DNA from 4 places in the Streptomyces sp. NPDC028298 genome. Region 1 is predicted to be linked to each of the others. Evidence: riboswitches for the same ligand, from Rfam matches in the RefSeq annotation. Region 1 holds a riboswitch; each other region holds the start of a gene.
What was found. Region 1 has a riboswitch for S-adenosylmethionine ahead of ACZ4TO_RS10655 (aminotransferase class V-fold PLP-dependent enzyme). Riboswitches for the same ligand answer to the same signal wherever they lie in the genome.
Positions count from the first base shown of each region.

Region 1 (4,203 bases):
GGTGGTCTCACCCGGTGGTGCGGGGCGATCCACCCCGCGTCACCCACGAACCGTGTCACCCGTGTCACCCGCGACCGCGTGACCCACGAACCCAGGAGCGACCATGAGCGCTGTGAACCCCGCTGGAGGCGACACCGCGGCGGGCCGTTCCTGGCCCGCGGTACTGAACGGACTGCTCGAAGGCCGCGACCAGAGCGCGGACGACACCGCCTGGGCGATGGACCGCATCATGCGCGGCGAGGCGACCGACGCGCAGATCGCCGGGTTCGTGGTGGCCCTGCGCGCCAAGGGCGAGACCGTCCAGGAGATCGCCGGACTCGTCCGGGCGATGTACGAGCACGCCAATGTGATCGAGGTGCCCGGCCGCACCGTCGACATCGTCGGCACGGGAGGCGACGGCGCGAAGACCGTCAACATCTCGACGATGTCCTCGATCGTGGTGGCCGGCACCGGCGCCAAGGTCGTCAAGCACGGCAACCGGGCCGCGTCCTCCGCGTCCGGCTCCTCGGACGTCCTGGAGAAGCTCGGCGTCAATCTCCAACTGCCGGTGAAGCGGGTCGCCGAGGTGGCCGAGGAGGCCGGGATCACCTTCTGCTTCGCGGTCAAGTTCCACCCGGCGCTGCGTCATGTGGCGGCGGCCCGCGGCCAGTTGGGCATCCGGACCACCTTCAACGTGCTCGGACCGCTGACCAACCCGGCCCGGGTGAAGGCCCAGGCGGTCGGTGTCGCCGATCCCCGGATGGCGCCCATCGTGGCGGGCGTGTTCGCCGAGCGCGGCAACTCCTCGCTCGTCTTCCGCGGCGACGACGGCCTCGACGAGCTGACCACCACCGGGGGCTCGCACGTCTGGGTCGTCCGCGACGGCAAGGTCACCGAGGAGCGCTTCGACCCCCGCGACGTCGGGCTCGACATCGTCCCGGTGGAGGCCCTGCGGGGCGCCGACGCCTCGTACAACGCGGAGGTCGCCCGGCGTCTCCTGGACGGCGAGAAGGGGCCCGTACGGGACGCGGTCCTGCTGAACTCGGCGGCGGCCCTGGTGGCCCTGACGCCGGCCGACGGGCCGCTGGCCGGGCAGCTCCGCGTCCAGATGGACAGGGCGGCCGAGGCCATCGACTCCGGCGCCGCCAAGCGCACCCTGGAGCGCTGGGTGGCCGCCAGCAACGCCTGAACACCCGGGATCCCGCGCGGGACGCAGTCCGGATCGTGGACTGCGTCTTGCGCGGGGAAGATCCTCTGGCAAGATGCTGTACCAGGTCATGAGTGACAGCCATCAGGCCCCGGCCGGCTGTCCGGCAACCCTCCGTCCGTGGCGGGGTGCCCCGGGTGAAGACCAGGTCGTAGGCAGCGAGGCCTACGGCAAGCGCGGACCCCTCCCGCTCTCCGGGCGGACCACCAGGGGTCCTGGTCGTTCGAGGGAGCCTTCTGTGAGCAAGCGAATGCGTTAGGGCGCCGAGCCCCGCCTCCGCACACCCTTTTCACCTTTCTCCCGCGCCGAGCGCCGCCCTGAGGCGGCCGGCTCGCGCGGTGATTCCGCCTGCCTCTCACAGGAGCTCGCCATGTCTGCTTCCACCCTTGCCGCCGACCAGACTGTTTGTGCCCCCCTGCCCGTTCTGGGCCGGGATGTCACCGTCCCCCTCGTCACCGGCGGCGAGGTGACCTACGCGGCTCTCGACTACGCCGCCAGCGCGCCCGCCCTCCAGCGCGTGTGGGACGACGTCGCCGCGTACGCGCCGTACTACGGCAGCGTCCACCGGGGCGCCGGCTACCTCTCGCAGCTCTCCACCGACCTCTTCGAGAACGCCCGCAGGACCGTCGCGGAGTTCCTCGACTGCCGCGACGGCGACCAGGTCGTCTTCACCCGCTCCACCACCGACTCGCTCAACCTGCTCGCCGCGGCCCTCCCGGCCGGCTGCCAGGTCTTCGTCTTCGAGACCGAGCACCACGCCTCCCTGCTGCCCTGGCGCGACGCCCGCGTGACCTACCTGAACGCCCCGCGCACCCCCGCCGAGGCCGTCGACACCCTGGAGCGCGCCCTCGCCGCCCGGGACCCCTACGGACCGGCCCTCGTCTGCGTCACCGGCGCCTCGAACGTCACCGGCGAGCTGTGGCCGGTGCGGGAACTGGCCGCCGCCGCGCACGCCCACGGCGCCCGCATCGTCCTCGACGCCGCCCAGCTCGCCCCGCACCACCCGGTGTCCGTCCAGGACCTCGACGTCGACTGGGTCGCCTTCTCCGGGCACAAGCTGTACGCGCCCTTCGGCTCCGGCGTCCTCGCGGGCCGCTCCGACTGGCTGACCGAGGCCGACCCCTACCTCGCGGGCGGCGGCGCCAGCCGCAAGGTCACCCGGCGCGCGGACGGCGGCGTGGACGTCGAGTGGCACGACAGCGCCGCCCGCCACGAGGCCGGCTCGCCGAACGTCATCGGCGCCTACTCGATCGCCTCGGCCTGCAAGGCGCTCACCGACGAGGGCTTCGACAACCTGCTCGCCCGCGAGCGGCACCTGATCCGCACCGTCCGCGAGGGCCTCGCCGAGGTCCCCGAGGTCCGCGTGCTCTCCCTCTTCGGTGACGACGCCCCGCGGGTCGGCGTCATCTCCTTCGTCGTCGAGGGCTGGAACAGCTCGCACTTCGCCGCCGCGCTCTCCGCCGAGTACGGCATCGGGGTCCGCGACGGACTGTTCTGCGCCCACCCGCTCGTGCGCACCCTGCTCGGCAGCGACCCGGAGACCGCGGGGGAGTGCGGAGCCCCCGAGGCGGCCCCCGGCGAGAAGTCCCTCAACGCCATCCGCGTCAGCTTCGGGGCCGGCACCCCCGACGAGCACGTCGAGCGGTTCGTCCGCGCGGTGCGCGAGCTCGTCAGGGACGGAGCGCGCTGGCGGTACCGCACCGAGGACGGCCGCTGCGTCCCGGCGGTCTGACCCCCGCACCGGATCCGCCCGGAGGCGGCGCCGCGTCGGTCAGGAGTCGAGACCGATCGCGAACGCCGCCTCCAGGTCGTGCTGGGAGTACGTACGGAACGCCACGTGCGTGTCCGTCGCCTCGACGCCCGGGATCTTGCTGATCCGGCCGGGGATGACGTCCGCCAGGTCGTCGTGGGCATGGACCCGGACCATGGCGATCAGGTCGTAGGTGCCGGTGACCGAGAAGACCTCGCTGACGCTCTCCAGCGACGCGATCGACTCGGCGATCTCGGGGATGCGGTCCACGCTGGTCTTGATGAGGACGATCGCGGTGATCACGGCTGGTTCTCTCCCTAGGGGGCCGCTGCTGGGGATCTCACCCTACTCGCGGTCCACCGGACCCGGCCGCTCCACCGGGGGCCCCGGCAGGACCCCCCGGGCGGGCACGACGGCCGGGCGCCGCCGGAAGCGCGCCCAGGCGTAGACGAAACCCAGGGAGAAGCCCACGAGGTGGGCCAGGTAGGCCACCCCGGGACCACCCGAACCGCTGCGCCCGGCCGCCAGCCACTGGAGGCTGAACCAGAACGGCAGCACCACCCAGGCCGGGAACCGCAGCGGCAGGAAGAACAGGAACGGGAAGAGACTGGTCACCCGGGCCTTGGGGAACAGGTAGAGGAACGCGCCGAGCACCGCGGAGATCGCCCCGGAGGCCCCGACCAGGGACTGCTGCGAGGTCGCGTTGGCGGCGGCGTACCCGAGCAGGGCCAGGTATCCGCAGCCCAGGTAGAACAGGGCGAACTCCAGATGGCCCATGCGCTCCTCGGTCATCAGCCCGAACACGTAGAAGAAGAGCATGTTGCCCAGGAGATGGAGCCAGCTTCCGTGGACGAACAGGGCGGTCGCGGGGGTGAGCGCCTCGCCCGGGGCCCCGTCGAACAGGGCGGCCGGCACCACGCCCCAGCGGCGGAAGTACGCCCGTTGCGCGACCAGCAGCTCGTCCCCCGTGCCGTACGCGGGATCGAGACCCGAGGCGGGGCCGATCACGAAGATCAGACAGCACAGGACGATCAGTCCGTACGTCACCGGCGCGGACCGGCCCCGCAGCGCCCTGCCGACCGTCGCACTCCAATTGCCGATCATGGTGCAGAGCATGACGTAACCACGCCGATGCACACAGACCGCCTCGCCGCCGTGGACACCCGAGCGTCGAGTACCCGCCAGGCCGTAGGGTTACGAGCCAAAGCCCCGGGAAACCGGCGCCGGACGGACACTAGAAGGAAAGCGACTGCCCTATGACGGTTCC
Region 1 is NZ_JBVHTL010000002.1:469,332-473,534, reverse strand. It holds gene trpD (anthranilate phosphoribosyltransferase) at 104-1,168, shown strand; SAM riboswitch class IV at 1,253-1,369, shown strand; gene ACZ4TO_RS10655 (aminotransferase class V-fold PLP-dependent enzyme) at 1,557-2,918, shown strand; gene ACZ4TO_RS10650 (Lrp/AsnC family transcriptional regulator) at 2,958-3,239, opposite strand; gene ACZ4TO_RS10645 (rhomboid family intramembrane serine protease) at 3,282-4,040, opposite strand; gene ACZ4TO_RS10640 (hypothetical protein) at 4,193-4,203, shown strand, end outside.

Region 2 (4,203 bases), on a different contig from region 1:
TCACCCGCAGTTCGTACCTGCCGGAGCTCCCGCAGAGGACGGCGAACACCAGCGCCGCGGAGGCGAGCGCGACCAGCGGCCCCGTGCCGACGGCCAAGGACAGTGCGGACGCCGGTGGCACGAACGCCACCGTCGCGCTCACGGCGGCGAGCACGCCCAGGACCACCGAGACGGTCCCCGAGCGCGGGTGGAGCCGGACCGTGAACAGGGCGACGACCAGCAGGTAGAACGCCAGCTCGTACGACAGCGTCCACAGGACGAGGACGACACTCGGCGTCCCCAGCAGTTCCTGGAGCAGGGTGGCGTGCGCGACGGCGACCGTGAGGGGGTTCCGCCCCTCGAAGCGAGCGCCGAGACGCGTGAAGCCCAGGAGGTTCAGCACCAGTGCCGAGCCCACCACAACGGCCCACAGCGGGTAGACGCGGTGGGCCCGCCCGATCCAGAAGCTCCTGACGCAGCCCCGGCGCTCGAGCGAGGCGGGGATGACGTAACCGCTCACCAGGAAGAACAGCATGACCCCGTACCGGCCGACGTTCAGCTCGGGCATCACCCGTTCCCGGAACTCCGGCATGAAGGAGTACGAGGAATGGTCGACCGCCACGAGAAGCGCGGCGATCCCCCGCAGGGCGTCCAGCCGGCCCAGCCGCGGGGACCCGGTGGATCCGGGTGCCGCGGGTGGACGCGGTACCGGTGAAGGCGGCGGGAGAAGGTGGGGTGCGTGTTTCATGGAGACGCCTGCCTGGACCGGGTCCTGTGGGCCGTGGAGTCCACATCGAAGTGCGGACCCCTGACGGCGCGAGTCGGGACACGCCCTGAGGAGACGGTTTTCGCCAGGATCGCCTATTTTCGGCGGAGGTGCCTGTGTGCGAGCCGGTCACGCATCGGAGCACCGGTCGCTCCGCGTACTGGGAATGCGTCGTTCCCGGGGATGGGACAGAGTGATGGCATGGGCCACCTGTGGATGACGTGGTCGCTCGAAGGCGTCGGATCGGCGGGCCAGAACGTCCCCGACGTGGAAGCGGCCTGCCGTTCTCTGGTCGGTTCCGTGGAGCGGTCCCGGCGTGCCTTCGAGACGCCTGAGCCGTGGGAGGAACTTCGCGCGTCGGCGCTGGTGCTCCAGGAACGGATCCTCGGTCCGGGGCGCGAGGTACTGGATCAGGGCCGGCGGTGGACCTCGACCGTGAACGGCGTCAGCATCCTGCTGGTTCCGCGCGAGTGACCGGTGTCGACGTGGCTTCGCGCCCTTGACCGGTGCCGGTCGTGGCTCGCGCGCGTGACCGGTGCGGACGCCGGGCCGATGGGCGCGGATCGGCGATCGCCGATCGTGAGGAGCCACCCACCTGCCCGGCACCCAGGCTTCCGTCGGAAGCGTCAGACCCCTGCCGTCAGTGGCACCACGTCCTGCGCGTGCCGGAAGGCCGGGTGATCGCCGAGACGGCGTACGTAGTCCAGCAGCCGGGGGCGGGCGCCGAGGGCGCGGGACCGGCCGAGACCGGTGAGCGCCGTCCACGCGTCCACGTCCGCCGCGGTGAGGGTGTCGCCCAACACGTAGGTGCGACCCGCGAGGTGGCAGTCCAGCAGGTCCAGGGCCGCCGCGAGCCCCGCAGGTTCGGCGGACGGGGTGACGTCGCGGTCCAGCAGATCCCGGAGCGCCTCGATGTCGGCGGCCAGCGACGGAGGGCGGAGCGAGGACGGGCATGTCGTGGTGTGACCGGAGAGCAGCCCGGCGAGATCGCGGAGGATGGCGGGCGGGTGGTTGCTGACGATGCGTCCGCTCCACCGGTCGCACAGCGCGGGCGCCGTGAGCGGCCCGTCGAAGTGGTGCTCGGTGGCCTCGTAGGCACGGCGCAGCGACGCGAAGGCCTCGGGTGTCCGCGCGGGGTCGGCCAGGAGTGTGGTGGCGACCGAGTCCCGCAGGCCGAGCAGCCCGAGCGTGATGGCGATGCGCAGCGAGAACGGACAACTCCGCGACAGATACAGCTCGTAGCGGTGCGGAGCCGGGTAGAAGCCCCCGGCGAGGCCCACGCCGATGCGGCTGTCGACACGGTGGGGGAGCGCGGCCGGCGTCGCCGCCGGCTTGAGCCGAAGGGCCGAGGGGAGCGAAATCTGGTCACAGGGGCGTGAGTTGGCAGTGCTGGACGTGCGCGAAGCTGTCTCGGGCATGACTCTCCCTGGGGGAAGACGGAAGCCACCGCCGCTTTGTGGGCGCGCGGGCAGCTTGATGCGGATTGACTGCGCTTGTCGCACCGGTCCGGATCGAACGGACCGGCCGCGATCAGTAAGCGCTGGAGACGCGCAGGAGGTCGATGTGCAGGCGCCTCGTCAAACCGCTCTTGGGCAATTCCCACCGTTCCCGGCTCAGGGCTCGCGAGACGCGAGACCACGCTTGCCCCGCCGCACCGGCGGGACCCGGTCGTCACCCGGGGCACCCCGTCGCGGTGGAAGGGTTGCCTGTCAGCGGGCCGGGGCCGATGACCACTGGAGCGGGGTGTACCCGTTCCGTGGGCGCTGACAATCGTGACCGTCCATGCCAGTCTCGGTGCGCCCTGTTGCGGCGTCAAGAAGGCCGTACGCACGGTCTCACCTGGTGGTCACCCGCATTGACATTGTTTTCGGGCCGGGCCTAACCTGCGGCGCACCACAGGATGCCTTTTCGGCCGGAGAAGAAATGGTGACGACGATGCACGGAGCTGACGGGACGGCCGCATGGCGGCGCCTCGGCCGCAACGTGCTCTGCGCCGACCGTGCCGTGGACCTGCTGCGTGTCAACAGCGCCCTGTGTACGGGCATGTGTCTGTCCCTCAGCCGAGGCTGACGGCCCCCTCCGGGGTCTCGACGGCCCCTCGCGCACGGCTCCTTCGAGCCCTCGGCGCTCATGTCTTCGGCGATCGGGAAACGACGGCCCGTCCGAATCCCCCGCGATCACGGACAGGGCGGTCCTCCGGGTCTTCGGCGCTCACGAGCTGAGGGGTTCCGTCGGGTCCTCGACGGCCACGAGCTGAGGATTCGCCGGCCTTCGACGGCCACGAGCTGAGATTCCGTCAGGTCCTCGACGGCCACGCGCCGATCCGCTCCATCGAGCCTTCGGCGACCACCGCTGTCGTGAAAACGCCCCTTCCCCGTCCAGCCCTCGTCCCACGTGGGCCGCGCGCATCGCCGTGTACCGAGCCGTCCCGCTCGGCGGTGCGCCGCCGCTCCGTGGTCCGGGGTGTCCGAATCCGCTGGAGTCCTCCATGAGTCAACCACCCGGCGCCGCCGTGTCCTTGGGATCGGCGCCGCCCGCCGAGGCGGTCCCCCGTCTCGACCTCCCCGGCGCGTCCGACCGTCCGGCGGCCCAGCGGGTCCTTCCGCTCCGGCGGCCCGGCCGCTGGATCGTCACGGCCGTCGTGCTCGTGCTCGTCGCCCAGATCGCCCACGGACTGGTGACCAACCCCTTCTACCAGTGGGATCGCTTCCAGTACTGGTTCCTGCGCCCGACCATTCTCGACGGCCTGCTCATCACCCTCGAAGTCGCCTTCTACAGTGCGCTTTTGGGGTTGCTCGGCGGCGTCCTGCTGGCCCTGGCCAGGCTCTCCCGGAGCCCGGTGCTGCGCGCGGTGAGCTGGGTCTACACCTGGCTGTTCCGGTCGGTGCCGCTGATCGTGGTCCTGCTCTTCCTCTACAACTTCAGCGCGCTGTACCAGACGGTGAGCGTCGGAGTGCCGTTCGGGCCGGCCTTCTTCACCTTCGACGAGTCCCGGCTGGCGACCGACATGGCCGTCGCCGTCGTCGGACTGAGCCTGAACGAGGCCGCGTACGCCTCCGAGGTGGTCCGCGGCGGCATCCTCTCCGTCGACCAGGGCCAGCACGAGGCCGCGTCGGCACTCGGTCTGCCGAGGCGGTACCAGTTCGCGAAAATCGTCTTTCCGCAGGCGCTGCGCTCCATCACCCCCAACTACGTCAACCAGTTGATCGGCCTGATCAAGGGCACCTCGCTGGTCTTCTACGTGTCCCTGCTGGACCTCTTCGGCTCCGTGCAGAGCATGGGCAGCACCTACCCCGGCGACATCGTGCCGCTGCTCCTCGTCGCCACCGCCTGGTACCTGATCCTCACCAGCGTGGTGTCCGTCATCCAGTTCTACGTCGAGCGGCACTACTCGCGGGGCGCCCTGCGCACCCTGCCGCCGACTCCGTTGCAGAAGGCGCGGAACGGTCTGCGCGACG
Region 2 is NZ_JBVHTL010000008.1:314,619-318,821, reverse strand. It holds gene ACZ4TO_RS32020 (acyltransferase family protein) at 1-727, opposite strand, end outside; gene ACZ4TO_RS32015 (hypothetical protein) at 929-1,219, shown strand; gene ACZ4TO_RS32010 (glutathione S-transferase C-terminal domain-containing protein) at 1,372-2,163, opposite strand; gene ACZ4TO_RS32005 (putative leader peptide) at 2,276-2,341, opposite strand; SAM riboswitch class IV at 2,378-2,523, opposite strand; gene ACZ4TO_RS32000 (hypothetical protein) at 2,681-2,815, shown strand; gene ACZ4TO_RS31995 (amino acid ABC transporter permease) at 3,234-4,203, shown strand, end outside.
Region 2: it holds a riboswitch for S-adenosylmethionine, as region 1 does, so the genes downstream of both, ACZ4TO_RS32005 (putative leader peptide) here and ACZ4TO_RS10655 (aminotransferase class V-fold PLP-dependent enzyme) in region 1, are expected to answer to the same signal.

Region 3 (4,203 bases), on a different contig from region 1:
AGGAAGAGCTGGACGTCGGTGCTCGCCCGGCCGGACGCCGGGAGCCAGCCGAGCCGGATCGCGAAGACGAGCTTCAGCAGCAGCCCCGTGAAGAACACGGGGGTGGCGTAGGTGAGGACGGCGAACAGCCGCAGCGCCGCGTCGGGCGCGCGATCCCGGTACGAGGCCGCGACCAGGCCCAGGGGGACCCCGACGACGAGGGCCACGACGAGTGCGTTGAAGGCGAGTTCGGCGGTGGCGGCCCCGTAGGTGCCCAGCACGTGGGTCACCGGCTGGTCGTCGGTGACGGTGCGGCCGAAGTCGCCCGCGGCCAGGGAACTCAGGTAGTCCAGGTACTGGGTGAGCAGCGGCCGGTCGTAGCCCGCCTGGTGCAGTTTGGCCTGGAGCTGGTCCGGGGTGAGGCGGTCGCCGAAGGCGGCACTGACCGGGTCCCCTGTGGCGCGCATCAGGAAGAAGACCAGGCTGACCAGGATGAGCACGGTGGGGACGATGAGGAGGAAGCGGACCACCAGATGGCGGAGGAGTCCGTACCCCGCGGCGCCGCCGGCCGGAGCGGCGGCGCCGGGGACGTCCCGGGTCAGGGCGCTCACTTCTTCGCGAGCCCGGCCCAGCGGAACTGGTACGCGCTGCTCAGTTCGTCGGGCACCCCGCTGACGTCGGTGCGGGTGACGATCGCGGTGGACCCTTGGAGCAGCGGCAGCAGGGGCACCGAGGCGGCGGCCCTGTCCTGTGCCTGCTTGAGCAGTCCGGCGCGTGCGGTGGCGTCGGTCTCCGTCTCCTCCTTCTTTATCAGCTCCCGGACGGCGGGGTCGGAGTAGTCGTTGGCGACCCAGCTGTTGGCCGAGTAGAAGGGCGAGAGGTAGTTGTCGGCGTCCAGGTAGTCGGCGTACCAGCCCAGTTGGTAGAGCGGGTACAGGTGCTTGACGCGGTCCTTGCCGTACTGGGTCCACTCGGTGGACTGGAGGTTCACCTTGAACAGGCCGGTGGCCTCGAGCTGGGTCTTGACCAGGGCGTACTCGTCGGCCGAGGAGGAGCCGTAGTGGTCGCTGTTGTACTGGAGGCTGAGGGTGACCGGGGTGGTCACCTTCGCCGCCCTGAGGCGCGCGGCGGCGGCCGCCTTGTCGGGGCCGCCCTTCTTGTCGCCGTAGAGCGACTTGAAGGAGGCGGTGGCGCCGGTGAGTCCGTCGGGCACGGAGCTGTACAACGGCTGGTAGCTGTTCTTGTAGACCTGCTGGGCGAGTTGGGTCCGGTCGACGGAGTCGGCGACGGCCTGCCGTACGGCCAGCGCCTTGGCCTTGTCGGGCTTCTTGGTCCTGGTGCCGTAGGGCTGGGTCCGGAAGTCGAAGACGATGTAGCGGATGCCGTTGCCCGAACCGGTGTGGACCTTGATGTCTTTCTTCTTGGAGAGGTCGTCGAGGTCGGCGGTGGTGAGCGTGCGGTAGACGGCGTCGACGGTGCCCTGCTGGACATCGAGCTTCAGATTGCTCGCGTCGGTGTAGTACTTCAACTGGACGTTCTTGGTCTTCGGTGTGCCGAGACCGCCGCCGTAGGCGCTGTTGGCGGCAAAGGAGACCAGCGAGTTCTTGTCGTAACTACGCACGCCGTACGGGCCGTTCCACGGCTTGCCCGCCACGATCGTCTTGTCGTCCAGGATCTTGCCGGCGGGGAAGACCTGTTCGTCGACGATGTAGCCGGCGGCGGTGGACAGCACCTGCGGGAACAGCGTGTCGTCGGCCGACTTGAGGGTGAAGACGACTTCGGTCGGCGTCGGGGCGGCGACGGAGTCGAGGTCGTACAGGAGGGACGAAGGACCGTTCTCGTCGGCGATCCTCAGATTGCGGTCGAAGCTGAACTTGACGTCGGACGAGGTCAGTTCGTGGCCGTTGGCGAACTTCAGGCCCTTCCTCAGCGTGACCGTGTACTCCTTGGGGCCGGTCGGTTCGATCCCGGTGGCCAGGTCCGGGGAGACCTCCGTGGCCCCGTTCTTCACGCTCAGCAGGGTCGCGTAGACCTCGCTCTCGATGGTCCCGGAGCCCGCGTCCCACGAGCCCGCGGGATCGAGGCTGGTCACCTGGTCCGTGGTGCCGACGGTGATCGCCGCCGCCGTGGAGCCGGTGGACGTCTTGCTGCTCGTGCAGCCGGTCAAGGCGACCAGGAGCGCCGTGCCGAGGGACATCGCGCCGAGGGACCGGAAGGGTCTGGTGGTGCCGTGCTGTGCCATGGCTGGTCTCCGCTTCCGCAGGGTGGGGTGCACGAAGGGGGCTTCGGCAGGCGGGGCATGCCGAGCGCGCGCTGTCGTGTGAAGGAGGGCGGGGTGAGGGAGGGTCAGCCGTGACAGAGGCAGCTGCAGACCAGCAGCAGATCCACGTGGCGTCGAGAGCACAGCACAAGGCGCGTCGGCACGCTGTCCTCCCGGGAAGGTCGTCGGCTCTCGGGCCGGATGGGAACGCACTTGCAGAACAGGAAGATCCGCCGAGCCTTCACCTGGGGCACCCCACTGCGTCGAGGGTTGCCGTCCGGCCAGCCAGGGCTTGATCACCGGAACTCGTAGCTCGCGCTCACCGTAGATTCCCGGTTCTCCCGGCGTCAAGGGCTTCCCGAGTCGCCGGCGGAAGAGATTCCGGCGGACCTGAGAGAACGGCGAGTTCTCCGCCCGACAAGCAATGCGAATGACATCTGACGGTATGTCAGATTGCAATCATATTGCACGGACCCGGGCCTTCGGACGGAGGCGTAGGCTGCGGCCGGAAATGCACGCTCGTCAACTGCCCTTCACCAGCGCCAGGTTGCTAGGCTCGGGCCATGCAGATAGGCGTCAACGTTCCCAATTTCGGACCCGGAACCGGTCCGGAAACCCTTTCCCGTTGGGCCAAGACGGTGGAAGGCCTCGGCTTCGACCTATTGATGGTCTCCGACCATGTGGCCATCACATCGGATGTCGCGAAACAGTATCCCGCCCCGTTCTACGACCCTTTTACGACACTCTCCTGGCTGGCCGGTCAAACGGCCCGGGTGAAGCTGGGCACGACGGTTCTCATCGCGCCCTACCGGCACCCCCTGCTGGTCGCCAGGATGGCGGCCAACCTCAATCAGCTCTCCGGCGGCCGACTGGTCCTCGGTGTCGGTGTCGGCTGGGCCCGGGAGGAGTTCCAGGCGCTCGGCGTTCCCTTCGAGCGGCGCGGCGCGCTGACCGACGAATTGCTCGAGACCCTGCGAACGGCGTGGGCCGACGAGGCCGATTACGGGAGCGGGCGGATTCCGCTCTGGATCGGCGGCAACAGCGACGCGGGACTGCGCCGGGCGGCCCGCCACGGCCTGCCGTGGCATCCGCTCCGGTTCACCATGCCGTGGTTCCGCGACGCGGTGGACCGGCTGAAGGACATCGCGGCCGAACTCGGCCGGCCCGTGCCCGACCTGGCCCCGCGCATCGTTCTGCGGCTCACGCCGAAGCCGGTCGACCATCCGGACCGCCGGGCCGGTGAGGGCACCATCGAGCAGGTCCTCGACGACATCGAGCAGTTGCGCCTCGCCGGTGCCGGCACGGTGGTCCTCGACCCCTACAACGGCGACCCGGACGAGACCCTCAGGCCCGAGGTGGCATGGCAGGCGCTGGCCACCGTGGCCGCGAACCTGGCATAGCGCACCGCACCCCTCCACGCCCAAGCCCCACAGAGACGGAGCCACGGTGGCCCCCACCACGCACGACCCTGACCACAGCGACAACCCCGACGGTGTCGGCGCCCGGTCCTCCGCCGTCAGCGCGGCCGACCTGGTCCATCTCCGCCGCTGTCTGGAGCTGGCGGCCGAGGCGGTCGACGCCGGCGACTGGCCGTTCGGCTCCCTGCTGGCCGACGCGGACGGCAAGGTCCTGGCCGAGGACCGCAACCGCGAGTCCAGCACGGGGGACCCGACCCGGCACCCGGAGTTCGAACTCGCCCGCTGGGCCGCGGCCAACCTGAACCCCGAGGAGCGGGCCGCTGCGACCGTCTACACCTCGGGAGAGCACTGCCCGATGTGCGCGGCCGCGCACGGCTGGGTCGGACTGGGCCGCATCGTGTACGCGAGCTCGTCCCAGCAGGCCCGGGACTGGAAGGCCGAGTGGGGCGTGCCCATCACCTCGCCCCTGAGCCCGTTGTCCGTCCGGGACGTCGTACCCGGCGTGGAGACCGCCGGACCGGTCCCCGAACTGGCCCAGCAGGTCAA
Region 3 is NZ_JBVHTL010000001.1:1,400,207-1,404,409, forward strand. It holds gene ACZ4TO_RS06210 (ABC transporter permease) at 1-590, opposite strand, end outside; gene ACZ4TO_RS06215 (ABC transporter substrate-binding protein) at 587-2,221, opposite strand; SAM riboswitch class IV at 2,444-2,553, opposite strand; gene ACZ4TO_RS06220 (LLM class flavin-dependent oxidoreductase) at 2,803-3,639, shown strand; gene ACZ4TO_RS06225 (nucleoside deaminase) at 3,770-4,203, shown strand, end outside.
Region 3: it holds a riboswitch for S-adenosylmethionine, as region 1 does, so the genes downstream of both, ACZ4TO_RS06215 (ABC transporter substrate-binding protein) here and ACZ4TO_RS10655 (aminotransferase class V-fold PLP-dependent enzyme) in region 1, are expected to answer to the same signal.

Region 4 (4,203 bases), on a different contig from region 1:
GGTACGGGCCAAGGCCACCGAGACGCTCTCGTTCTACGAACAGATCCCGTCCTACGCCCGGGTCATCGAACTGTCCGGCGGTCGCCGAGCCGCGGACCTGGCCGTGATCGGCGACGAGAAGACGGTCGAGGCCGAGGTACGGCGTTACCGCGACGCGGGCGCCACCGAGGTCGTGTTCTCGGGCACCGAGATCGCGGGAGCGGCGGACCGGCGCCGAACTTGGGCGCTCCTCGGCGAACTCGCGGCCTGAGCCCAGCGCCTCACCGACCCACCGGTCCACGGACCTCCGACTCCACCGACCCGCCTTTGGCCGACCCTCAACGGCCGACCTACCGACCCGCCGACCCGCTTACCGAAGCGACGATTCCCCGACTCACCTCCTCACCGACAGCGACCGCGACCGCGACAAAGAACCCCGCACCCCCGCAAGAGGGCGACCCTCACGCGGCTTGTAGCGAAGGAGAATTCATGACCAGCGAGGCGACCACCACAGACCTGCACGCCTTCACCGAGCAGTGGCTGGACTGGTACCGCGGACAGGAGGCCCGGCTCGCCGCCCCCCACGGCTTCCTGGCGATCACCGGCCTCCACTGGCTCGACGACCGCCCGCAGCGCTTCCCCGACGCGCCCGGCGCATGGCACACCGGCCCCGACGGGGTCGTCGTCACCCTCGACGACGGTGAGGAACTCGTCGTCGACGGGACACCGGTACGCGGTGAGCACCACTTCGGCGTGCTGCCCGAACGCGGTGGTGTCGAGGCGGTCTGGAAGGACGCCGTCATCGAGGTCGCCAAGCGGGGCGGCCACGACATCGTGCGCCCCCGGCACCCGGACGCCCCGCTGCTCAAGTCCTTCACCGGAACGCCCGCCTACGCCCCCGACCCGCGCTGGGCCGTGACGGGCCGTTACGTCCCCTTCGACGAGCCGCGTCCCACCACCGTGGGCGCCGCGGTCGAGGGCTTGGAGCACGTGTATGACGCCCCGGGCAGGATCGAGTTCGAGTTGGACGGACGTCCTCTGTCGCTGACGGTGTTCCCCGGTCATGTCCCGGGCGGGCTGTCGGTTCTCTTCACCGACGCGACCTCCGGGGTCACGACCTACGCCGCCAACCGGAGCCTGTCCGTCGAGGCACCCGACTCCGAGGGGACGGTCGTCCTCGACTTCAACCGCGCCACGAACCTGCCGTGCGCCTACACCGACCTGGCCACCTGCCCTCTGCCCCCGGCGGAGAACCGGCTGCCGGTGTCCATCGAGGCGGGTCAGAAGATCCCGCGCGAACGCGGCGGTGCCTGAACCTGGCTCGCTCCACCGGACTCGGGCGGTTCGCTCCGCCGGAGTCCGGTGCCGCCATTGACGTAGAAGAGAACCGCTCCGTACGATCACGAACGGCATTGAGTGTCAGCGTCAAGCCCTGGCTCGCTGACCGGCAACCCTCCCGCGCGGTGGGGTGCTCCAGGTGAAAGCCCGGCGGGATCAGCGACGATCACCGCAAGCGCGTGGCCCCACGACCGGGGCCGGACCTGTGGAGGAACCTTATGCGGCACGGTGGTGGCTCCGACGCCTCCTTCGCCGTCGCCGTGGTGTTCTCCCGGCTGGCGCGCCGACGTCACATCGACCTGAAGCGCTCGACGAGCTGCTTCTGTCAGGCCTGACGGCCCCTTCCGCAGCCGGGCGCCGACGCCTCCCTTCGGCGGTGCACCTCGGTGAGGCCCACCCGCGTCGACGTCGATGAGATGCGCGGGCTGTCGACGCCCATGAGGCCTGCCGACAGCCGGCATCCGTGACCAGCCGTCACGGCACGCGTCCGCACCCGGCGCCCCCTTCCCCCGATCTCTCTGATCTCTCCAATCCGCTTCCGCTTTCCGCTTTCCGCTTTCCGCTTTCCGCTTTCCGCCCGGCCCCTGTCCGCAGGTCATCGCCCGTCACCGGCATCGAGCCGACGGGCCCGCGTTCCCGTGCGCGGTCGTGCCTCGTACGACGCCCGTGCCCGGCGACACCAAGAGGAGACTCCTCCGTGAGAGCACGTCCGGAATTCACATCTCCCCGATCTCCCCGGTCCACCCGTTCTCCCCGATGGGCAAGGCTCACCGCCCTTCTCAGCACCAGCGTGCTGCTGGCCGCCTGCGGCGCCGGCACCGACGGCTCCGGAACCGGGAGCGGCAAGCCGCGTTCCGGCGGGACGCTGACCTTCGCCGTGGGTTCCGACGCCGGTTGCGTGGATCCCCAGCAGGTCGGCAGCAACGACACGATCTACTCGGTGCGCCAGATCGTCGACTCCCTGACGGACCAGGACCCCAAGACCGGCAAGATCGTGCCGTGGCTGGCGAAGAGCTGGGACATCAGCACCGACGCGACCGCCTTCACCTTCCACCTGCGCTCGGGTGTCACCTTCAGCGACGGGTCCCCGCTGACCGCCCAGGTGGTCAAGGACAACTTCGACGCGGTGCCGAGACTCGGCGTCCTGGGAACCCTCGCCGAGGGGTACCTGAGCGGCGCGAAGAGCACCACGGTGGTGGACCCGCTCACGGTCAAGGTGACCTTCCAGCAGCCCAACGCCCAGTTCCTGCAGGCGACTTCGACCCACTCGCTGGGTATCGAGTCGTCCGCGAGCGTGAAGCGGTCACCTCAGCAGAAGTGCAGTGACGGGGTCGTCGGTTCCGGGCCCTTCGTGCTGAAGCGCTATGTGCAGAACCAGTCGGTCACGCTGGCCAAACGCCCCGGCTACGCCTGGGGTTCCTCCCGGTGGGGCAAGAAGGGCGAGGCCTACCTGGACAAGCTGGTGTTCAAGGTCGTGCCGGAGGCGGGCGTACGGGCCGGCAGTCTGCGCTCCGGACAGGTGGACGCGATCGGCAGCGTGGGCAGGGCCGACGAAGCGGCACTCAAGGGCGGTCAGGTCGCCTTCCAGCGGCGGGCCAATCCCGGGATCACCTTCGGACTCGGCTTCAACAACGCCCAGCCGGCCCTGAAGGACGCCAGGGTCCGCCGGGCCATCCTGGCCGCCATCGACCGGAAGCAGATCGCCGACACCGTCTTCCCCACCGGTACCCGGCCGGCCACCAGTGTCCTCGCGCACACCACACCGGACTACACCAGCCTCGCCTCCGACCTGACCCTCGACACGGCCAAGGCGAAGTCCCTGCTGGACGAGGCCGGTTGGAAGGCGGGCGCCGACGGCACCCGCGTCAAGGACGGCAAGAAGCTGAGCCTGACCATCGACTGGGTTCCCAACGCGGCGACGAACCAGCCCGCGTTGGAGCTGGTGCAACAGCAACTGAAGTCCGTCGGCGTTCAGGTGACCCTCAAGCAGCTCCAGCTCCCCCAGCTCACGCCGATCCAGCAGGCGGGCTCGTACGAAGCGATCTGGGGCAACATCACCCGCGCCGACCCCGACATCCTGCGCAGTTCCTTCTCCACGAAGCTGGCCAACTTCTACCGTGTGCCGGCGAGCGGTCTGGACACGACACTCTCCGCCCAGGCCGCCACCACCGACCCGACCGAGCGCGGTCGACTGGTGGCCCAGGCACAGCGGTCGATCGTACGGGACGCCTACAACGTGCCGGTGGTGGAGCTGCAGACGCAGCTCGGCGTGTCCACGAAGGTGCACGGTCTCGCCTTCGACGCCTCCAGCCGGATCCAGTTGCACGACACCTGGATCGGCTGACCCGTGCGCGGCTATGTGATCAAGCGGCTAGCCCAGGCGGCCGGCGTGCTGTGGGCGGCGTACACCGTGTCGTTCCTGGTCCTCGACTTCCTCCCGGGCGACCCGGTCACGGCGATGGCCGGTGCCGGTATGGAGTCGGGGCAGGTCGATCCCCGGCAGATCGCGGCTCTGCGGCACGAGTACGGCTTCGACAAGCCGGTGCTCGTGCAGTACGTCGAGTACCTCGGCCGGGCGGTGCAGGGGGACTTCGGCGACTCGGTGGCCACCGGCCGTCCCGTCGCCTCGACGCTGGCCGACGCTCTGCCCCAGACCCTCCAACTCACATCGACGGCCCTGCTGTTGGCGGTGGTGCTCGGCGGCGGCCTCGCTGTGGCGGCGACGTACACCACGCGGCGGTGGCTGCGGCAGCTCCTGCTGTCGCTGCCGCCGCTGGGGGTGTCCGTCCCGACGTTCTGGGTGGGGTTGCTGCTGGTCGAGGCGTTCTCCTTCCGGCTCCGCTGGTTCCCCGCGTTCGGCAACGACGGGCTGCGCGGGCTGGTGCT
Region 4 is NZ_JBVHTL010000012.1:60,299-64,501, reverse strand. It holds gene ACZ4TO_RS37855 (LLM class F420-dependent oxidoreductase) at 1-250, shown strand, start outside; gene ACZ4TO_RS37850 (DUF1684 domain-containing protein) at 469-1,293, shown strand; SAM riboswitch class IV at 1,388-1,501, shown strand; gene ACZ4TO_RS37845 (putative leader peptide) at 1,536-1,652, shown strand; gene ACZ4TO_RS37840 (ABC transporter substrate-binding protein) at 2,108-3,661, shown strand; gene ACZ4TO_RS37835 (ABC transporter permease) at 3,665-4,203, shown strand, end outside.
Region 4: it holds a riboswitch for S-adenosylmethionine, as region 1 does, so the genes downstream of both, ACZ4TO_RS37845 (putative leader peptide) here and ACZ4TO_RS10655 (aminotransferase class V-fold PLP-dependent enzyme) in region 1, are expected to answer to the same signal.